DNA from 3 places in the Agrobacterium sp. rho-8.1 genome. Region 2 is predicted to be linked to each of the others. Evidence: riboswitches for the same ligand, from Rfam matches in the RefSeq annotation. Region 2 holds a riboswitch; each other region holds the start of a gene.
The links. Region 2 has a riboswitch for thiamine pyrophosphate ahead of thiB (thiamine ABC transporter substrate binding subunit). Riboswitches for the same ligand answer to the same signal wherever they lie in the genome.
Positions count from the first base shown of each region.

Region 1 (6,681 bases), on a different replicon from region 2:
GAGTGCTATTTGATGACCGGCGGTTCCGACTATTTTCTACGAGTAGAGGTGGAAAGTGCCGGTGATTTCGAGCGGGTTCACAAGGACATTCTGTCGAAACTGCCGGGCGTTTCGCGCATTCATTCCAGTTTCGCTATCCGCAACGCATTGGCCAGCCCGAAGCCAAGAGGCTAACGATCAGGCATTCCACCAGCGGTAAAAGTGGTGCACAGGCCCGTGACCATCGCCAATATGGAGGTTTCGACCCGCAGCCAGCGCGCCTTGCAAATAATCCTTTGCCAGTCCAATCGCGTCTGCCAGAGGGTAGCCAAGAGCCAGATTTGCAGTGATGGCAGATGCGAGTGTGCAGCCCGTGCCGTGGTCATTGCTCGTGTCGATGCGGGGCATCGAAAATTCCTGTATGCCGTCACTATCAAGCAAAAGATCGACGCTTTCAGAACCCGTGCCATGTCCACCCTTGATCAAAACAGCATTGACGCCTGTCTTCAGGATTGCCTCCGCCTGTCGGATCACTTCCTGCCGGTTCGTTGCAACCTTTCGGCCGCTGAGAAGAGCTGCTTCCGGTAGGTTCGGGGTGGCCAGGAGTGCCAAAGGCAGCAGCCTGTTGCAAAGACTTTCAATGGCATCTTCCTGCAAGAGGCGATCGCCGGATGTCGCTACCATCACCGGGTCCAAAATGACCCGTTTGCCGGTATGACGCAGACCCGTAGCAATCGTCTCGATGGTCTCGATGCGCGAAACCATACCGATCTTTACAGCCCCGATGTCGAGGTCGGAGAAAACGGCGTCCATTTGTGCCGTGATCATTTGTGCTGAGATATTCTCAACAGCTGTCACGCCTCTCGTGTTCTGCGCCGTAACTGCCGTAATCACACTGGCGCCGTAAACGCCGAGCGCCGAAAATGTCTTGAGGTCGGCTTGTATCCCGGCCCCGCCGCTGCTGTCGGATCCGGCGATCGTCAGGGCAATCGCGGTCATCGGGATGATTCCAGCGCGACATCAACTTGGTGGCGGAAATCAACCGTTGCCGCTGCAATATCCACGGCGCGGAACAGTGCAGAAATAACGGCAACGCCATCAGCGCCCGCTTGAATAACGGCTGCGACGCGCTCCAGCGTGATGCCTGCGATAGCACCGACCTGTAGATCGGGCCGAAGGTCGCGGAGATAAGAACGCAGTTCCCTTAATCCCTCCAAGCCAACCGGCGCATCGGGGTTGACCTTGGAGATCGTCTCGAAAACGCCGCCAATGCAGGCATAGTCCGCAGGTGCCAGGGCAACACGCTCTGCGTCGCCCATGTTCTTGACGGTCAGGCCAATAATCGCATCTGGCCCCAACAGTCGTCTCGCCATGTGCGGGTCCATATCATCGACACCCAGATGCACACCATCTGCGCCGGATGCCAATGCCACATCAATACGGTCGTTGATGACAAGAGGAACGCCTGTCGCCTTCAACGCTTCGACCATGAGGCTGGCCTGTTCAATCATCTCCCGGGTGGAGGCTTGCTTGTCACGGTACTGGATGATCGTTGCGCCGTGCCGTGCTGCAACAGCTGCAAGTTCCGGCAAGGGTGCGATATCGGCAAGCGATGCGTCCACCAAAGCGTTCAGCCTGTAATCAATCCTCATTGTGCTCAATCCTTGCAAGGGACAGAATGTCGTTTGTGTTTACCGCATCCAGCGCGTCCAGAAAGGCCGCTTCGAAGGTGCCGGGACCACGTGCGTGCTTGGCGGCAAGCTGTGCCGATACGCCCGTCACCGCCAGTGCCGCTGCGGCCGCCAACATCGCGTCCGGCTCTACAGCCATAAAAGCGGCGATCACGCCGCCGGAGAGGCAACCGGTGCCGGTAACCTTCGCCATCCATGGATGGCCGTTGACGATATTGATCTTGCGGCGATCATCCTTCAGCACATCCTGAGGGCCGGTCTGGATGCGCAGCACGTTGCCGATATCGCCGATAACAGCCATCTCGGCCGCGTTACCGCGTACGATGGTCGGGTGAAGCGTGATGAGTTCCTGCGCAAACTTCAACCGTGAGGGCGAGTAGTCGCAGTGAACGGGGTCTACGATCCAGGGCTTACCCTCGGCATTTGCGACCTCCACAGCAATGCGAATGACCTTGCGTCTTGCTGCATCCAAAGTGCCGAGATTGACCGTCAGCGCGTCGACCTTGGAAACGAAGCTTTCGATTTCCTCTTCCGAAGATGTCATGGAGGGAATGCCCCCGACAGCGGTTATACCGTCAGCGGTAAACTTCTGAACGACAGTGTTCATCAGGCAATGCACTCGTGGTTGTCGTTGCCGCACGCGCACTATAAGCTCTGCCGCGCTGTTTGCCGTCGGAAAGCTCGGCATGGGTCTCTCGCTCCAGATGTATGATCACGGAGGTCACGCACGAGCGAAGAAAAGAAAAGCTTGGCCATTGGCAGACTGTTCCGTTCCTACGCCGGCATGACCCGGATCAGGTAAATAAGAGTTTGACCAAGTCATCTCAGCGCTGGAAAGCGCACCCCTCGAACAGTTTGATTTCATAAGGGAATTTAAGGGTCATGTCAATGATCGCTATGCTGAACCGTTGGTCCCCTCCCATTTTCGGAAACTTGCTAGGCTCATGCCTCGTTAAATCACAACCAGAACATGACGGTTGCTGCGATGCATATGCCACGGAAGCATTAAATCACTCAACGTAGCGTCTCCCTTTGATCTTAGAGCGTGTTCAGAACGTCCAATTCATGGGCTCAAGGCACATAGGCGGAGCGCTTTCCGATTTTATATCGCGAAACATTGTATTTCCTCTTGTAGCTCTAGTGGCTATAGGTCGTAAGGCTGTGCTTACAGATGAGAAGGACCACATCATGAGCACGGCTTTGCAGACCAGATTTCGTGTAGAGGGCATGGACTGCGCCTCTTGTGCCAACAAGATCGATACCGCGGTGCGTCGTATGGATGGCGTGGCGGATGTATCCGTGTCCGTGACAGCCGGAACGATGACTGTCAGTCATGACGACAGGAGCGATCTGGTTGCCATCGGCAAAAAGGTGAGCGGGCTTGGTTATGAGGTCAAGCAATTGCCTGCAGGCGGCTTCAGCGCACAGGCGGCAACGCATGAGCATGGCCCTGGTTGCTCGCATGATCACGGTCACAATCACAATCATGACCATGACCATGGTCATAGTCACGCGCCCGTTGCTGCGACGTCGGTTGCGGTTGAGGGGCTGCATGGTCACGATCATGGACCAAGCAATGGCCCTTGGTGGAAAAGCAAGAAGGGGCGGGCGACCATTCTGGCCGGTCTGGCGCTGGTCGTTGCCTATGGTATCGGCCACCTGGTCCCGGATATTCAATTTTACGCTTTCACCGCCGCAATGCTTGTCGGTCTCGTTCCCATCGCCCGCCGCGCTTTTATGGCCGCGCGCGCCGGAACACCGTTTTCCATAGAAATGCTGATGACGATTGCGGCCTTGGGCGCGCTCGTCATCAATGCCACGGAAGAGGCCGCAGCGGTTGTCTTCCTGTTTCTCATGGGAGAGCTTCTGGAAGGTGTGGCCGCCGGTAAAGCCCGCGACAGCATCAAGTCCCTGGCGGCGCTTGTTCCGAAGACGGCATTTGTCGAGGAGGATGGGAAAACCCGTGAGGTGCCCGCCCAAAGCCTTACCCTTGGCGCAATTATACTCGTGCGGCCCGGTGATCGCATTTCGGCCGACGGAACGATCCTTTCTGGCGAAAGCGCCATTGATGAGGCGCCTGTGACCGGTGAAAGTGTGCCGGTTCATAAAAAGCCTGGTGACACCGTTTTTGCCGGAACTGTGAATGGCGACGGCGCCGTGCGGGTAAAAGTGACCGCCACGGCGCAGGACAACACCATCGCCCGTGTGGTGAAGCTGGTGGAGGAAGCGCAGGAGAAAAAAGCACCGACCGAACGCTTCATCGATCGCTTTTCCAAATATTACACGCCGGCCGTGGTTGTCGTTGCAGCATTGGTGGCCACCATACCGCCACTCTTCATGGGAGGTAATTGGGACGAATGGGTCTACAAGGGCCTTGCCATTCTGCTGATCGGTTGCCCTTGCGCATTGGTCATTTCCACGCCAGCGGCCATTGCAGCCTCCCTTTCCGCCGGTGCGCGTCAGGGTCTGTTGATGAAGGGTGGCGCGGTTCTGGAAGGTCTTGGCAAGTTGACGGCCGTTGCGCTGGACAAGACCGGTACATTGACCGAAGGCAAGCCGAAGGTTACCGACATCGTGCCTTTCGAATTCAAAGAGGCGGACATCTTGCGTTTGTCAGCCGCCCTCGAAACAGGGTCCAGCCACCCACTTGCTTTGTCCATTCTTGCCAAGGCTGCCGAACGGGGTGTTGATATTCCAGCAGCCAGCGACGCCAAGGCGCTGGGCGGCAAGGGTGTAACGGCCGTCGTTGATGGGCAGGAAACATTCCTTGGTTCTCCGCGGGCAGCAGGCGAGCGTGTTGTTCTTTCCGAGCATCATCAACAGGTCATCACTGCGCTCAACGACGAGGGGAAGACCGTTTCCGTTCTCGTCGTCGGCAACCGGTTGGCCGGTGCCATAGCCATGCGTGATGAACCGCGTGCAGATGCCATCAACGGTCTCAACCAGCTGAAAGAGCGCGGAATCAAGATCGTGATGCTGACGGGCGATAATAAGCGCACGGCAACGGCAATCGGCCAGACACTGGGAATCGACGTGCGCGCCGAACTGATGCCAGAAGACAAGCAACGGATTGTCGGTGAGTTGAAAGCAGAAGGCTTTGTCGTTGGCAAAGTGGGAGACGGCATCAATGATGCGCCAGCGCTCGCGGCGGCCGATATCGGCATCGCCATGGGTGGCGGAACGGATGTGGCGCTGGAAACGGCCGATGCTGCCATTCTGCACGGTCGCGTTGCCGATGTCGCCCGCATGGTCGATCTGTCAAAACGCACCATGCGCAATATTCACCAGAATATTGCCATGTCGCTGGGTCTGAAGGCGGTGTTTCTGGTGACGACGATCATCGGCATCACCGGCCTCTGGCCCGCTATTCTCGCAGACACCGGCGCGACCGTTCTTGTTACGCTCAACGCCTTGAGGCTGTTGCGGGTATCGAAGGCCTAAAACTCCGCCACCTTGCCCCAGACGGATGTGTTCAGGCGGGCAGGGCGGTAGGGAGCCGGATCGACAATCGGCGTTGCTCCGGTCACGATATCGGCGACCAGATGTCCTGCACCTGGACCGATGCCGAAACCGTGGCCGCTGAAACCCGCTGCGAGAATGAGTCCCGGAATGGTTTCGACTTCACCAATGGCTGGAACCCCATCTGGTGTGCTGTCGATGAAACCGGCCCAGCTGTTTGCCATGGTTGTCTTTCGCAACTCTGGCAACAGCGCCAGAGCGCGGCGGAGTGTTTCGTCGATCTGCGTCTGGTCGATTTTAGGATCGAGAATGCGGTTCTTCTCCATGGGGGTGATGTCGTCCATCCGCCATTTTTTCAACGTCTCATGGCCCGCCTTCCAGCCCTCCAGTCCACCGATGGCAAGGCTTTTCCGGCGTTTGAGAAACATCGGGACGAACTCGCGGGAGAAGCGAAGCTGCTGCGGTGTGGGATCGACACGCGCCCTGCCGCTGATTGCCAGCGTGTAGCCGCCATCGCCGCGGCTGGTGATGGAAACATCTGCCGTGTGGAGCGCATCGGGTAGTCCCCGCGCGCCTGCTGTGACGGACAGAATGGACGATCGAACGGATGCCTGCGGAAAGCGGATGCCGAGTTGGTGGCAGAAGGAAGAGGCCCAAGCGCCGCCCGCCAGCACCACGGTCTTGGTCGCAATCGTTCCCTTTTCTGTAACGACACCGCAAACGCGGCCCGCCTGTAACTCCAGACCGCGCGCAGCGCACATCTGGTGCACGCTTCCACCGAGCCTCATGATAGCGCGCGCGACGACAGGTGCTGCCCGTGACGGGTCGGCAATGCCATCCGTCGGTGAAAAAACGCCCCCCTTCCAATCGCGGTTGGTCGCGCTGCCGCGCTGCCTGGCTTCATCTGCACTCAACATATGCGTGGTGACGCCAACGGTACGGGCAAAATCGCGCCACCGCGCCCAAGCTTCGATTTCGGCCTCGTTGTTGCTGAGATAAAGCAAGCCGCAGCGGCGAAAGCCGGTCTCTTCACCCGTCTCGGCAGCAAAACGTTCCCATAGCGCCAAGCTATGCGTGGACATGGGCAGTTCACGGGCATCGCGGTTCTGCTGCCTGCACCAGCCCCAGTTGCGGCTGCTTTGTTCGGCACCGACAAAGCCCTTTTCGACCAATGCCACCTTCAATCCGCGCCGGGCCAGATAATAGGCCGAAAACACTCCCGCAACGCCGCCACCGATGACGACGACATCGGCTTCCTGAGGCAATTCGTCGTTGGTTTCGATACGGTACAACGGTGCGGGCATGGCAGTCTCCTATGGACGTCCCATACTATCAGCCAAGCCGTTTTGCACCTGCCGCAGGACGCGGCTCCGGCAGAATTTTATTCTGTAGCGAATGGCTCCGCCGCATCTATCTGCCAAAATCGCATTTATAGCTCCTGCCACGTCGGCAACTTGGCGGTTTTGCTTGCGGAACCAGCATGGCCGCATATTATGCTGTGTCATGATGACCCAGCAGGAAATATGGTGCCATGAAGCTTGACCGGATCGAC
Region 1 covers NZ_CP192789.1:76,988-83,668, reverse strand. The annotation lists gene RMR21_RS15185 (Lrp/AsnC family transcriptional regulator) at 1-174, shown strand, start outside; gene thiD (bifunctional hydroxymethylpyrimidine kinase/phosphomethylpyrimidine kinase) at 178-978, opposite strand; gene thiE (thiamine phosphate synthase) at 975-1,631, opposite strand; gene RMR21_RS15170 (hydroxyethylthiazole kinase) at 1,621-2,358, opposite strand; TPP riboswitch at 2,424-2,527, opposite strand; gene RMR21_RS15165 (heavy metal translocating P-type ATPase) at 2,859-5,111, shown strand; gene RMR21_RS15160 (NAD(P)/FAD-dependent oxidoreductase) at 5,108-6,433, opposite strand; gene RMR21_RS15155 (Lrp/AsnC family transcriptional regulator) at 6,661-6,681, shown strand, end outside.
Region 1: linked by a shared signal. The riboswitch ahead of RMR21_RS15170 (hydroxyethylthiazole kinase) and the one ahead of thiB (thiamine ABC transporter substrate binding subunit) in region 2 are both predicted to bind thiamine pyrophosphate.

Region 2 (6,681 bases):
GCTGCTGGAAGTCCATTGATTTCAATTTCCTTTACCGTCTCCGGAAGCAGCCCAGCGACCCAACCGCTTGTAAGGTAATTCGGAAGTGTCGTTTGCTTGGGATCCGCCACGCCATCGAAACGGATTGCCATTTCACCGGGGCCAGTGGCCAGGACGGCCTCGACCTTATTGTCGATCTGGAAGCCCTCCGGCACATCGAAACGAATGCCAAGGCTACCATGGAGAAAGGTATTGCCACGGACATAACCTTCTTGTGGGCTATCGCCGTAGAGCAAACCATCAATTCCGTTCAGGAACCAGTCGCGACCCTTGTCGCCGACCTGCCCCTCCTGCCCGAAAGCGCGAGCATGGCGACGCGCAAGCTCGATGCGCTGCGGTGTGTTCGGGTGGCTCGACAGGAAGTCGAGGCTTTGATCGCTATCGGGATCTGCGGACGTAAAGCGCGCATAGGCGGCCATCGAATCGAGGAAACGCGGCGACGCAAATGGGTCGTAACCAGCTTCGCCCAACATGCGCACGCCGATCACGTCCGCCTGCAACTCCTGCTGACGGGAGAAGGCCGCAAGACGTAGCTTGCCGCGCGCCAAGGCCTGTTTTCCGGCCAGATCGCTCGACAGCACTTCCGCGACCACGCGGCTGGCAATGACTTCCGCTTCTTCCCGGCGCTGGCGTTCGATACCGTGGTTGGCAGTGACATGCCCCATTTCGTGCGACAGAACCGCCGCCACTTCAGACGCATCATTCGCGAGCGCCAAAAGTCCACGGGTCACGTAAAGATATCCCCCCGGCAGAGCAAAAGCATTGATTGCCGGGGAATTGAGAATGGTGATGCGATAGGACTGCTGTGGATTTTCAGAAACCGCCGTCAGTGCGCCAGTGATGCGTGCAACCAAGCGTTCTGTCTTGTCATCACGATATTCACCGCCATAGCTTGCCACGATACGTGGATGCTCGCGTGCACCCATCTGCGCACGCGGGTCGTCCTTTTGCACCTGTTCGACGGTCTGCGGATTGTCCGACGGCTTGAGCGTTGACTGGTAGGAGGGACTAAAAAGCGACTGGCAAGAAGACAAGAGGAGGCCAGCGGTAACAAGCGCCAAACCACGCCTTGCCGCAGCGCCCCGCTGCCATGGTTTCTGACCGGAGGTGTGGCCCTTCCGAGCCTTCACACACGTCGCCATTACGCTTGTCTGCTCCTAACGTTCCTGATCATCCGTTAACTGCAGACCAGTATACCATATTGCCGAACACGGGCGCTTGAATGCTCAAGCTGTGAAAACGATCCCTCACACGAACGTATTCAAGTAAGAAATTGTTCACATCGTTTTTTCAAGCAGTTACATAAAATTCGCAAGTGCAAAAATAGCGTACCGTCCATGTGATTTTGCAGACTTGACAGTGACCCGCGTCGAAATTGTGACGCGGCCACGCCCCCTCAACCCGACATAAATGTTCCGATCTCTTTCAAATGGGTCGCAGCAAAGAAATCATCGGCGGCCCCCTTAAACAAAACGCGACCGTTCGAGAGAAAAACAACCTCATCGGCGAGACGGCGAATATCATCAGGCTGGTGGGTCACAAGGAGAATGGTATTTTGCATCTCTGCATGAAGTTGCTTCAGCAATGTCGCCATGCCGGCGCGCAAGCCCGGATCGAGCGCAGCGAAGGGTTCGTCGAGCAACATGACGGAGCGTTGACGCACCAGCGCTCTCGCCAGCGCCGCCCTCTGCCGCTCTCCTCCCGACAGCGTAGATGGCATCCGATGTTGAAAACCATTGAGACCGACGCGATTCAATGCCTCCTCAATATTGGCTTTATCGGTGCGCGACAGCCTCAAGGAGGGACTGACGCCTAAGCCGACATTCGTGAAAACATCCAGATGCGCAAAGAGATTATTGTCCTGAAAGATCAGAGAGACGGGTCGTTTTGAGGGATCAAGCCTGCGCATGTCGTGACCATCGATCAGCACGCGGCCCGCATCCGGTGTTTCAAAGCCTGCAACGAGGTTGAGAAGCGTAGATTTTCCAGAACCCGAGGCGCCGATGACAGCGGTGATCTTGTCGCGTGCAAAGCCGCAATCCAGCACGAAGTCCTGCTCGCCGAGCGTCAAAGTCACCTTGTCGAGCTTGGCACCCCACCCTTGCGCGCTCATTCGGTGCCTCTCGATGGTTGTCGCGAGACACCGCCTGCTGCAAGTGCGAGGCAGATAGCAGCCAGAATAAAGGCATAACCCGCAGCGTCATTGGTTCTGTAGCTGCCCATATTGCTATAGACGAGCCAGGGCAAAGTCACGAAGCTTTCGGAGCCGAACAGGGCAACGGCACCCAGGTCGCCAATCGAAAGCGCCATGGCAAACGAAAATGCCATGGCCGCCGGTCGCCATAAAATCGGCCAATCCACGATGCGAAGCCGGGAGAACCCGGAAAGGCCGAGACTGGAGGACAAACGTCCCGTGCGTGACTGGTGGGTTATGAAAGCCGGCTCCAGAACGCGTATGACGAAGGGGAGCGCCATCAGCATGTTGATGACAGCGACAAGCACAGGCGCAAACATGGCCACATCGCCAAAAGGCCGCAGCAGCAGAAACCAACCACTCCCCAGCACTACCGGCGGCACCAGCAATACGAAGGATGAACCGCTGCCCATGGCTATGAAAAGTGCTTTCATTCCGTACCCAGCATGTCGGTCGACAGCAATGGCTCGGCGCGCGCGAATGAGTGCAATGGAAACAAGAATGGCAAGCGAGGCAGAGGCAACCGCGATCAGCAGGCTTGTCATCGCTGCACGCCGAAAGCTGTTGGCCGACAAAAGGCGCCAGAGATCGGCAGAAAGACCCGATGCAACGACGGCTACCAATGGCAACCCGACCAGCAGCATCGCCAGGGTGATCGTCCCCGCGTCCCAAAGGCGAGCTGCGAGCCTTTCTCCATCCAGACGGCGAACACCTCGGCCATAACTGTCTGCCTCTGCGTCTGCCGAAGGCAACAAGGACAGCAACGCCAGCAGAACACCCGTCATGCCGATCTGCATCAGCGACAGTGCAATAGCACGCGGCGGATCGAAGTCGAAGCGCAGTGCCTGATAGATCGCCACTTCGATCGTCGTCGCCGCAGGTCCGCCACCCAGCAGAAGCACCAGCGTAAAACTCGTGGCGCACAGCATGAAGATCAGTCCCGCCACCCCGGGAAGCAGTCTTGAAACGGCGGGCCATTCGATGAAACGAAACGTCGAGACAGGCCCAAGACCGAGGCTAGCGCTCATGCGCCAATATTCCGATGGTACCCGCTCCAGCCCAGCCAGAAAGAACCGCACCGCCAGCGGCAGATTGAAAAACACATGGGCAATGAGAATGCCAGACAAGCCATAGATGCTAAACGGCTGCGCCGCGCCCGCCGACATGAGAAGCGTATTGAAAACACCTTGCCTGCCCCAGATCGCTATAAGCCCCAGCGCACCGACGATCACCGGCAGGCCCATTGGCACGGCCATCAGGCGAATGATGCAGATACGGCCGGGAAAATCTCTCTGCCGGGCAAGCGCAAGCGCAACGGGCAAGCCAAGCACGAGGGACAGAACCGTCGAAAGTGTCGCCTGCCAGAGCGTGAAGCGCAGAATGCGCAGCGTATAGGCATCGAACAATTCAGTCGTCGCCGCGCCGGTGTCGAAGGACAATAGAGCCGTAACAGCAAGACAGATGAACAGAAGAATGGCGGCAAATGCCACCGTTCCACTGACGATAAATCCTAGACTGTCGCGGCGCTCGATCATGATGCTCGGCGATCCGCCTTACTTCACGCTCATGGCCGTAAGCCATTCATCGATCCAGGCCTTGCGGTTCTTCGCCACCTCTTCGGAAGACATCAGAAACGTCTTCGAGGGCTGGACCAATTTGGAGAAGGCCTCCGGCAACGGCGCGGAAGTAGCCGCGACCGGCCTCATCCAGTTGTTTTCAGGGATGGCATCCTGAAACCCCGTGGTCAGCATAAAGGCCAGAAACTGCTTTGCCAGCGCCTGTTCCGGCGCGTTCTTCAAGATACCAGCCACTTCAATCTGGATATAATGCCCTTCTTCGAAACTGGCTGCCTGATAACGATCCGTCTTTTCCGAGACCATGTGATAGGCGGGCGAGGTGGTGTAGGACAACACCATCGGTACTTCGCCCTTGGTAAAGAGACCGTAGGATTCCGACCATCCGGGGGTGACGGTCAGCACGCGGTTCTTCAGTTTGGCCCACGCTTCGGGTGCCTTGTCGCCATAGATCGATTTTACCCAGAGCAGCAGGCCAAGACCGGGCGTAGACGTGCGCGGGTCCTGAATGACGATCTTTTGCGAAGGGTCGCCCTCGACCAGATCCCTCATGCTTTTCGGCGGATTTTTCAGCACCTGCGTGTCGTAGACGACAGCGAAGTGGCCATAATCATAGGGCACGAAGACATCATCGGTAAAACCGCCCGGCACCTTGGCAGCCGAAGCATCGATACCCGATGGCTCGAAAAGTCCGGTCTGCTTGGCCTCGGCGATCAGGTTCGTATCAAGCCCGACGACGACATCGGCTTTGGAGCTCGCACCCTCAAGCTTCAACCTGTTGAGAAGCGCCACACCATCTGCGACGCCAACGAAGTTGACGGTGCAATTGCAGGTTTCCTCAAAGGCAGCCTTGACCTTGGGGCCTGGGCCCCATTCGGAAACGAAACTCTCATAGGTGTAAACCGTCAGCGTCTTCTTATCCTGCGCGACAGCAATGGCTGGCAACAACAAAGACGTGGCAATCAGCGAATGCAGGAATAAACGACGATACATCAACAGCACCTCCTCGACATGGGCAACGGGGAACAGGCGTCTGGATGGAAGCCGTCTAATCCCTCCGCCGGTCTTAACCGGATCAGGTTCTTCGGGTTGGCAACGCCTCTCAGCCCTGTCCTTGAAAGAACAAAGCACCCCGTTAGATCTGAGCAAATGTGTAGTCGGTGATCGGTGAATTAGCAAGATGGCGTCGACGCCAACGGCTTTAGTTTCCCAGCTCCTCGCGCAGCATTTCCAGCTCGAGCCACTCTTCTTCCATGGCCTCGAGTTTTTCGCGAAGCTTCGACATTTCAGTCGCAAGTGTGTTGAAGATAGCCGGGTCCTTGGCGAACAGATTGGGGTCGGCCATGCGTTGTTCGCGCTCAGCGATTTCGAGTTGGGTCTTCTCCATTTCCTTCGGCAGATTTTCGAGTGCGAATTTCTGCTTGAAGGAGAGCTTTCCCTTCGCCTTGGCAGGGTCGGACGCTGTGTTGGATGCAGACTTCGCCTTCTCCTGTTTTTCGGCTTTTTTCTTCTCGTCCGACGCGCCCTTGCGCTGCGCCATCATATCCGAATAACCGCCGGCATATTCGATCCAGCGGCCATCCGGCGCATCCGGATTGGCAGGCGCGATCGTCGAGGTCACGGTCCGGTCAAGAAAGTCGCGATCGTGGCTGACGAGAATGACGGTGCCTGAAAAGCTCGCGACGATTTCCTGCAACAGATCGAGCGTTTCGATATCCAGATCGTTGGTCGGTTCGTCGAGGATCAGAAGGTTGGTGGGCTTGGCCAGAATGCGTGCCAGCATGAGACGCGCGCGTTCCCCACCCGAGAGATTGCGGATCGGCGTGCGGGCCTGTTCGGGCGCAAACAGAAAGTCCTTCATATAGCCGGTGACATGTTTCAGCTCGCCATTGACGAGAAGGTTTTCACCACGGCCATCGGTCAGATATTGCGCCAGCGTATCGTTGGGGTCGAGATCCTCACGCTTCTGGTCCAGCGTGGCGATTTCCAGATTGGTGCCGAGTTTGACTTTACCCGTGTCGGGCTTCAACTGGCCCGTCAGCATCTTCAACAGCGTGGTCTTGCCAGCACCATTGGGTCCGACAAAACCGATGCAATCGCCGCGATGGACACGCAGGGAAAATGGCGTAACGATGTCTCGCTCACCATAGGATTTGGTGATGGCATGAGCCTCGATCACCAGTTTGCCGGATTCACGCCCCTCCGCCGCCGTTGCCTGCACTGAACCCTGCGGTCCCTTATGGCCGCGATAATCGGCACGCATCGCCTGAAGTTCGCCCACACGGCGCATGTTGCGCTTGCGGCGGGCGGTCACGCCATAGCGCATCCAGTGCTCTTCACGCTCGATGGCCTTGCCGAGCTTGTGCTGTTCCAGCTCTTCTTCTTCCAGCACCTTGTCGCGCCATTCCTCGAAATGCGCAAAGCCGCGGCTAAGACGACGCGCCTGCCCGCGGTCCAACCAGACAGTGGCGGTTGAGACTTTTTCGAGAAAACGACGGTCATGCGAAATCAGCACAAGCGCGCTGCGTGTCTGCTGCAATTCACTTTCCAGCCATTCGATGGTTGGCAGGTCGAGATGGTTGGTGGGCTCGTCCAGCATCAGGATATCAGGCTCAGGTGCCATGACGCGCACGAGTGCGGCGCGGCGCGCTTCTCCACCCGAAAGGCTGGACGGATGCTCCTGTCCCGTCAGGCCCAGATGTTCCAGCAGATAGGTGACGCGATAGGCATCATCGCCCGGTCCCAGACCCGCTTCGGCATAGGCCTGCACTGTCTCGTAACCGGGAAAATCCGGCGCCTGATCCAGATAGCGAATGGTGGCGGAAGGGTGTTTGAAAATCTCACCTGATTGCGCCTCGACCAGACCGGCAGCGA
Region 2 covers NZ_CP192788.1:2,756,543-2,763,223, forward strand. The annotation lists gene RMR21_RS13510 (M48 family metalloprotease) at 1-1,181, opposite strand, end outside; gene RMR21_RS13515 (thiamine ABC transporter ATP-binding protein) at 1,436-2,152, opposite strand; gene thiP (thiamine/thiamine pyrophosphate ABC transporter permease ThiP) at 2,149-3,768, opposite strand; gene thiB (thiamine ABC transporter substrate binding subunit) at 3,787-4,800, opposite strand; TPP riboswitch at 4,843-4,952, opposite strand; gene RMR21_RS13530 (ABC-F family ATP-binding cassette domain-containing protein) at 5,009-6,681, opposite strand, start outside.

Region 3 (6,681 bases), 120 kb from region 2:
GGCGAGGGATAGCGTGCCGTACCAAGAAGCAGCCTTGATCCGACCTCGCGTCCATAGAGTTTCAACATCGCCTATCCTCCCTGCATGGGTGACAGAACTTCGATCCTGTCGAATTCCTTCAATGAGAAATCGTTGCGATCCTGCGCATGGACGAGATCGCCATTGACCGCAGTCGCTAGCCAATCGCCCTCATAGTCAAGCACGGCCAGAAGCTGTGAAAGTGTGGCGGTGGCAAGATCATGCTCTTGCCCGTTGACGAGAACTCTCATGGGAAACCTCCTTGGAAACCAGGCTATCGGCGGCCTGCCGCGCCATGGTCGGCGACAGCAGAAATCCGTGCCGGTGCGCGCCGTTGATAAAGACCGTGCCGCCTTTTTCGGTGACACATGGAAGATTGTTAGCGAATGCTGGGCGGATGCCGGTGCCCGTTTCGATGATCTGCGCCTCCCCAAACGACGGATGCAGCGCGTAGGCCGCATTCAGCAGCTCCATCACAGAGCGCGCCGTGATCGGCCCCGCCTCATCCGTCTCGATCATCGTTGCCCCCACCATGAACCGCCCCGTTTCTCGCGGCACGATGTAGAGCGGAATCCGCGGATGAAGCAGCCGCACGGGACGCGAGAAGGTGACTTCATGCGTTGCGAGATACAGCATCTCGCCGCGCACGCCACGAAGTCCGGAAAGCTTGCCGGTTTGCGCATGGCCGGTGCAATCGACAACGCGATCAAATGTCGCGTCATCTGTCGGCCCCTCACCAAGATGGAAGCGAACTCCCATGGAAAGGAGGCGTTGGCAAAGTGCGACAAGAGCCAATCGCGGATCAAGATGACCCTCCTCGGCAAAGAAGAGGCCGGTTCGAAACCGCTCTGCGAGATCCGGCTCAAGCGCCGCAATCTCGTCCTCATCCACCCAGCGATACCCCGTGGTACGGGAGGCGAAGCGGGACAGCTCTGATCTGTCCCGTGCCGGCGCCACGACCAGCGTGCCGTTGCGCACCACCAGCCCCGGCGTTGCCTCGTCCCACCAATCGAGTGCTGATTGGCCTGATGTGAGCACGGCTTCCTCGGCGCTCTCGCGTTCGCACCACGGCGCCAGCATGCCGCCCGCATACCAGGACGCACCGCGCCCCGGTTGGATCGCGAGATCGCAGACGTCTACCTCTACGCCACGACGTGCGAGTTCGAAAGCAGCCGTCAGACCGACGACGCCAGCGCCTTTGACGAGAACCCGCATCTCATTCTCCTGCGACCGGCTTTTCCAAGGGCATATAGAGGTCACCACCCTGCTGGAATTTCTGCGCCATGGCCTCCAGACCTTCCTTCTGCGCTTCGGCGCGGATGTCGTGCGAAATGCGCATGGAGCAGAATTTCGGCCCGCACATGGAGCAGAAATGCGCAACCTTGTGGGCTTCCTTCGGCAAGGTCTCGTCGTGGAACGAGCGCGCCGTTTCCGGGTCGAGCGACAGGTTGAACTGGTCCTCCCAACGGAACTCGAAACGGGCGCGAGACAAAGCATTATCGCGGATTTGCGCTGCGGGATGGCCCTTGGCAAGATCGGCGGCGTGGGCCGCGATCTTATAGGTGATGACGCCGACCTTCACATCGTTGCGATCCGGCAGACCCAGATGCTCCTTCGGCGTGACATAACATAGCATCGCAGTCCCGAACCAGCCGATCATTGCGGCACCGATGCCGGAGGTGATGTGGTCATAGCCGGGCGCGATATCGGTTGTCAGCGGTCCAAGCGTATAGAAGGGCGCTTCGCCGCAGACCTTCAGCTGCTTGTCCATGTTTTCCTTGATCTTGTGCATCGGCACATGGCCGGGGCCTTCGATCATGACCTGACAATCTTTCGCCCAAGCGATCTGCGTCAACTCGCCCAGCGTTTCCAGTTCGGCAAATTGTGCGGCATCGTTTGCGTCGGCAATAGAGCCGGGCCGCAGCCCATCGCCCAGCGAAAATGAGACGTCGTAAGCGCGGCAGATGTCACAGATCTCATCGAAATGTTCGTAGAGGAATGATTCCTTGTGGTGATGCAGACACCACTTGACCATGATCGAGCCGCCACGCGAGACGATACCGGTCACGCGATTGACGGTCAGCGGAATGTAATGCAGCCGCACACCGGCATGAATGGTGAAATAATCCACGCCCTGCTCCGCCTGTTCGATCAGCGTATCGCGGAACACTTCCCAGTTCAGGTCTTCGGCAATGCCGTTTACCTTTTCCAGCGCCTGATAGAGCGGCACAGTACCAATCGGCACCGGTGAATTGCGGATGATCCATTCGCGGATATTGTGGATGTTGCGACCGGTGGACAGGTCCATGACCGTGTCGCCACCCCACCTGATTGCCCAGACCATCTTGTCGACCTCGTCCGCCATGGAAGACGTGACGGCGGAGTTGCCGATATTGGCATTGATCTTGACGAGAAAATTGCGCCCGATGATCATCGGCTCTGCCTCGGGGTGGTTGATGTTGGCGGGAATGATCGCCCTGCCCGCCGCCACCTCTTGGCGCACAAATTCTGCAGTGACGAAATCTGGAATATTTGCTCCAAAACTCTCGCCATCACGTACCAGCTTGTCTTTCGCCGCCTCGCGCCCGATGTTCTCGCGAATGGCAATGTATTCCATCTCAGCCGTTATGATGCCCGCCCTTGCATAGGCAAGCTGCGTCACCGCCTTGCCATCCCTTGCCTTCAATGGCTGATGACGGTGAGAGAACTCCGGCGTCAAACGCTCACCGGTGGCAAAGCCATTATCCTCCGGTTTGACGTGGCGACCATCATAAGCCTCGACATCGCCCCGCGCGACAACCCAGTCGCGTCTCAGGCGGGGCAGACCGCTTTCGATGCTGACGGCGTGGGATGGATCGGTGTAGGGACCGGAGGAATCGTAGACCGTAACCGGCGGTTCGCCCGCGGTCGGATGCACGGCGATTTCTCGCATGGGAACACGGATATCAGGGTGGATGATGCCTGGCTTGTAGACCTTGATCGAAGCGGGCAGCGGACCTGTGGTGACGACAGGGGTGATATTTTTAGCGGCAATGTTCATCGTGAGGCTCCAAAGCAAAAACAGTGGAGACCCAGTTCGAGCATGAAAGACGAAAAACCACGGGACGAATTGCACTCAATTCGGCACGACCGAACTGCTGTTCCCGCGTTTGCACCGTCCCTACGCCAGTGTGAACTGGATCAGGTTCATAGGGTCACTGCGCGCGATAGCAGTATCTCAGCCCCTTGACGGGACCCCCCTGGTGAATGACGCAATCAGAGACCCGACACACAATTTTGTCAAGCCATCTGTGGAGACTGTTGAAAAGCGAAAAATTACGCTAAGTTAACCTATCCATTTATTCGAATGTTATTTTTTCGAGCTTAACTCGAAGAATGCGCTATGATGACGCGGCATGAAGGGAGACTACTGAGAATGAATTCAACTATTCGTGAAATACTGTCGAAATTCGGTCAACTCCCCGTGCCGGTCGATACAATCGAAGATGGGGCTGACCTTTACGCCGCCGGGCTTTCTTCTTTCGCGTCCGTACAGCTGATGCTCGGCATCGAAGATGCATTCGATATCGAGTTTCCAGACAGCATGCTTAACCGTAAGTCTTTTGCGAGCATCAAGGCCATAGAAGACACGGTCAAAACCATTCTCGATGGTAAAGAGGCAGCCTGATGAACATGTCGGTCGCCCCGCCTGATGCTACGTTGACAGCGCGCGCCTCCCGCGTTGCGACCATCGCGGCACGGCATGCCGACGACGTTGATACCGCCGGACGATTTCCCATGGAGGCCATCGACGCCCTGCGCGCCGAACGTCTTTTGGGAATACAGGTGCCGCTTCACCTCGGCGGCGAGAGTGCCAGCATCGCGCAAATCGCCGATATCTGCTGCATCCTCGGCCAATCCTGCTCTGCAACCGCGATGATATTCGCCATGCATCACATCAAGGCATCGAGCCTGGTGGAACATGGCGAAGACAGCGAATGGCACATGGCCTTCATGCGCCGTGTGGCCGCTGAGCAGCTGCTTTTGGCGTCCGCCACGACAGAAGGCGGCATTGGCGGAAACATGCGCAATTCCATCTGCGCCATCGAGGTCAACGGTCCCGATTGTACGCTGGAAAAAGACGCGACCGTCATTTCTTATGGCACGCACGCCGATGCCATTCTCATCACCTCACGCGCCAACGCAGCGGCTGCACCCGCGGATCAGGTCATGACGGTTTTCCTGAAAGACCAGTACACGCTGGAGCGAACCCATATCTGGGATACGCTGGGCATGCGTGGCACCTGCTCCGATGGCTTCCTATTCAAGGGCAAAGCGCCCTCCGAGCAGATTTTCTTCAAGCCTTTCGCTGAAATCGCCGCGCAGTCCATGCTGGCCACATCACATCTTTTGTGGAGTGGCGTCTGGTACGGCATTGCCTCCGATGCGGTCTTGCGGGCACAAGCCTTCGTTCGTGCCGCCGCCCGAAAATCGCCGGGTGTCGCCCCACCGGGTGCTATCCGTCTGGCAGAGGTGTCGAGCAAGCTGCAGACCGTCAAATCGAACGTCATTGCCGGCCTCAAGGCCTATGAAAGTACCAAGTCGGATCCCGACAAGCTGATGTCGATGGGTTTTGCCATCGCCATGAACAACGTCAAGATTTGTTCGTCGGAAACCATTCTCGAGATCATCAACCATGCCATGCTGATTTGCGGCATCATGGGCTACAAAAATGGGACACCTTACAGCCTTGGACGGCATCTGCGCGATGCGCATTCGGCGCAACTGATGATCTCCAACGACAGAATTTTGAGCAATTCTGCCAATCTCCTGCTCGTTCAGAAGCAGGACACCAGTCTTTCGATATAAACTCTGGCCTTTCAGGATAACACCATGGACATGCAAACTACGTTTCTGGATCGCCTGTTTGACAAAGGCCTGCTGATCGATACTGGCGTTGATGGCCTTTATGGCCGCAGCGGACAGTTCGAAGACGTCATTTCCGGCTTCGAGCGCCTGATCGGCACGGTCGGCGGTGCTGACAAGGCCGAAGTCATTCGCTTCCCGCCCGGCATCAACCGTGCTTACTTCGAAAAAAGCGGTTACATGAAAAGCTTTCCGCAATTGGCTGGCACCGTCCATTCCTTTTGCGGTTGCGAGCTGGACCACGTCAGCCTGATCAAGAGCATGGATGAAGGCGCAGACTGGACGAAAGACCAGAAGATTACCGACATCGTGTTGACGCCTGCAGCCTGCTACCCGCTTTATCCGACGATTGCAAAACGCGGAAACCTGCCTGCCAATGGCGGTCTCTACGACATACAGTCGTACTGTTTCCGCCACGAACCCTCCAAGGATCCGGCCCGCCAACAGCTTTTCCGCATGCGCGAATATGTCCGCATGGGCACCGAAAGCGACGTCACGGAGTTCCGCCAGCTATGGATGGATCGCGGCGTCGAGATGATGGAAAAGATCGGCCTTGATGTGAAGCTTGAGATCGCCAACGATCCATTCTTCGGCCGCGCTGGAAAGATGCTGGCCAACAACCAGCGCGACCAGAACCTGAAATTCGAATTGCTGATGCCGGTCACATCCACGACCAATCAAACGGCTTGCATGAGCTTCAATTACCATCAGGACGCCTTTGGGGCAAAGTGGGGCCTCAACCTTGCAGATGGCACGGTTGCGCACACCGCCTGCGTCGGCTTCGGGCTGGAGCGCATCGCATTGGCACTGTTTTCAAAACATGGACTGGATGTCGAGGCATGGCCGCAGTCGGTCCGGGACACGCTCTGGGGCTGAGGCGGCATGACGAGCATTTTCCAGGCCCTGAACGCTGAAACATACGTTCCGCATTCCCTTCACGCGCTGGAGCGGATGTGGCCGGAAACCAATTGCTATGTCGATCTGTGGATCGAGCTTCTGGCTTCCAGCGGTTTGCCGCCAGAAGCCATGCTCGGCTTCACACTGACGCAGGATTTCGAGGGTGACCAGTTCACCTTTTTCAAAGTGCCACTCGAAGACCTTGAAACACTCTATGGCATCCGCGTCACAGAACTCGCAATTTTCGACAGGCTCGAAACCCATATCGAGATGCAATTGCAGCGCGGTCGCATCTGTCTGATCGAGATGGACAGTTTCTATATGCCCGACACGCATGGCACCGCCTATCGCAAGGAGCATGGGAAGACGACGGTCGCCGTCAACCGGATGGACGTGGCAAATCGCAGGCTGGAATACTTCCACAACGCAGGCTATTTCGCGCTGGAAGGCGACGATTTCTCAGGTATTTTCCAGCATCATCTAACCGATAACGATCCTCCCTTTTTGCCCTATACCGAATTTGCCAAATTCCCGGAAAAATCTTTGGGCGACAAGGAGAGGCGGACCGCGGCAGAGCGCCTTCTCGCTCTGCATTTTACCAGACGCCCGCAAATCAATCCCATCAAAACTTTCGCCGAAGTTTTCCCGACGCAAGTGGCAAAAGTGGCCGACCGTCCCTTCAGTTTTTTCCATAAATACGCCTTCAACACGCTTCGCCAGTTCGGTGCCAATTTCGAACTCGCAGCAGCCCATCTGGAGTGGCTGGGGGGCGAGCAGCGCTACGGCCACGCACCGAACCACGCGCGTCGCATATCGGAAGTCGCAAAATCTGTGCAGTTCCAGCTTGCCCGCGCCATCGCC
Region 3 covers NZ_CP192788.1:2,635,617-2,642,297, forward strand. The annotation lists gene RMR21_RS12980 (thiazole synthase) at 1-68, opposite strand, end outside; gene thiS (sulfur carrier protein ThiS) at 72-269, opposite strand; gene thiO (glycine oxidase ThiO) at 238-1,233, opposite strand; gene thiC (phosphomethylpyrimidine synthase ThiC) at 1,235-3,058, opposite strand; TPP riboswitch at 3,158-3,269, opposite strand; gene RMR21_RS13000 (acyl carrier protein) at 3,434-3,685, shown strand; gene RMR21_RS13005 (acyl-CoA dehydrogenase family protein) at 3,685-4,866, shown strand; gene RMR21_RS13010 (amino acid--[acyl-carrier-protein] ligase) at 4,891-5,799, shown strand; gene RMR21_RS13015 (DUF1839 family protein) at 5,806-6,681, shown strand, end outside.
Region 3: linked by a shared signal. The riboswitch ahead of thiC (phosphomethylpyrimidine synthase ThiC) and the one ahead of thiB (thiamine ABC transporter substrate binding subunit) in region 2 are both predicted to bind thiamine pyrophosphate.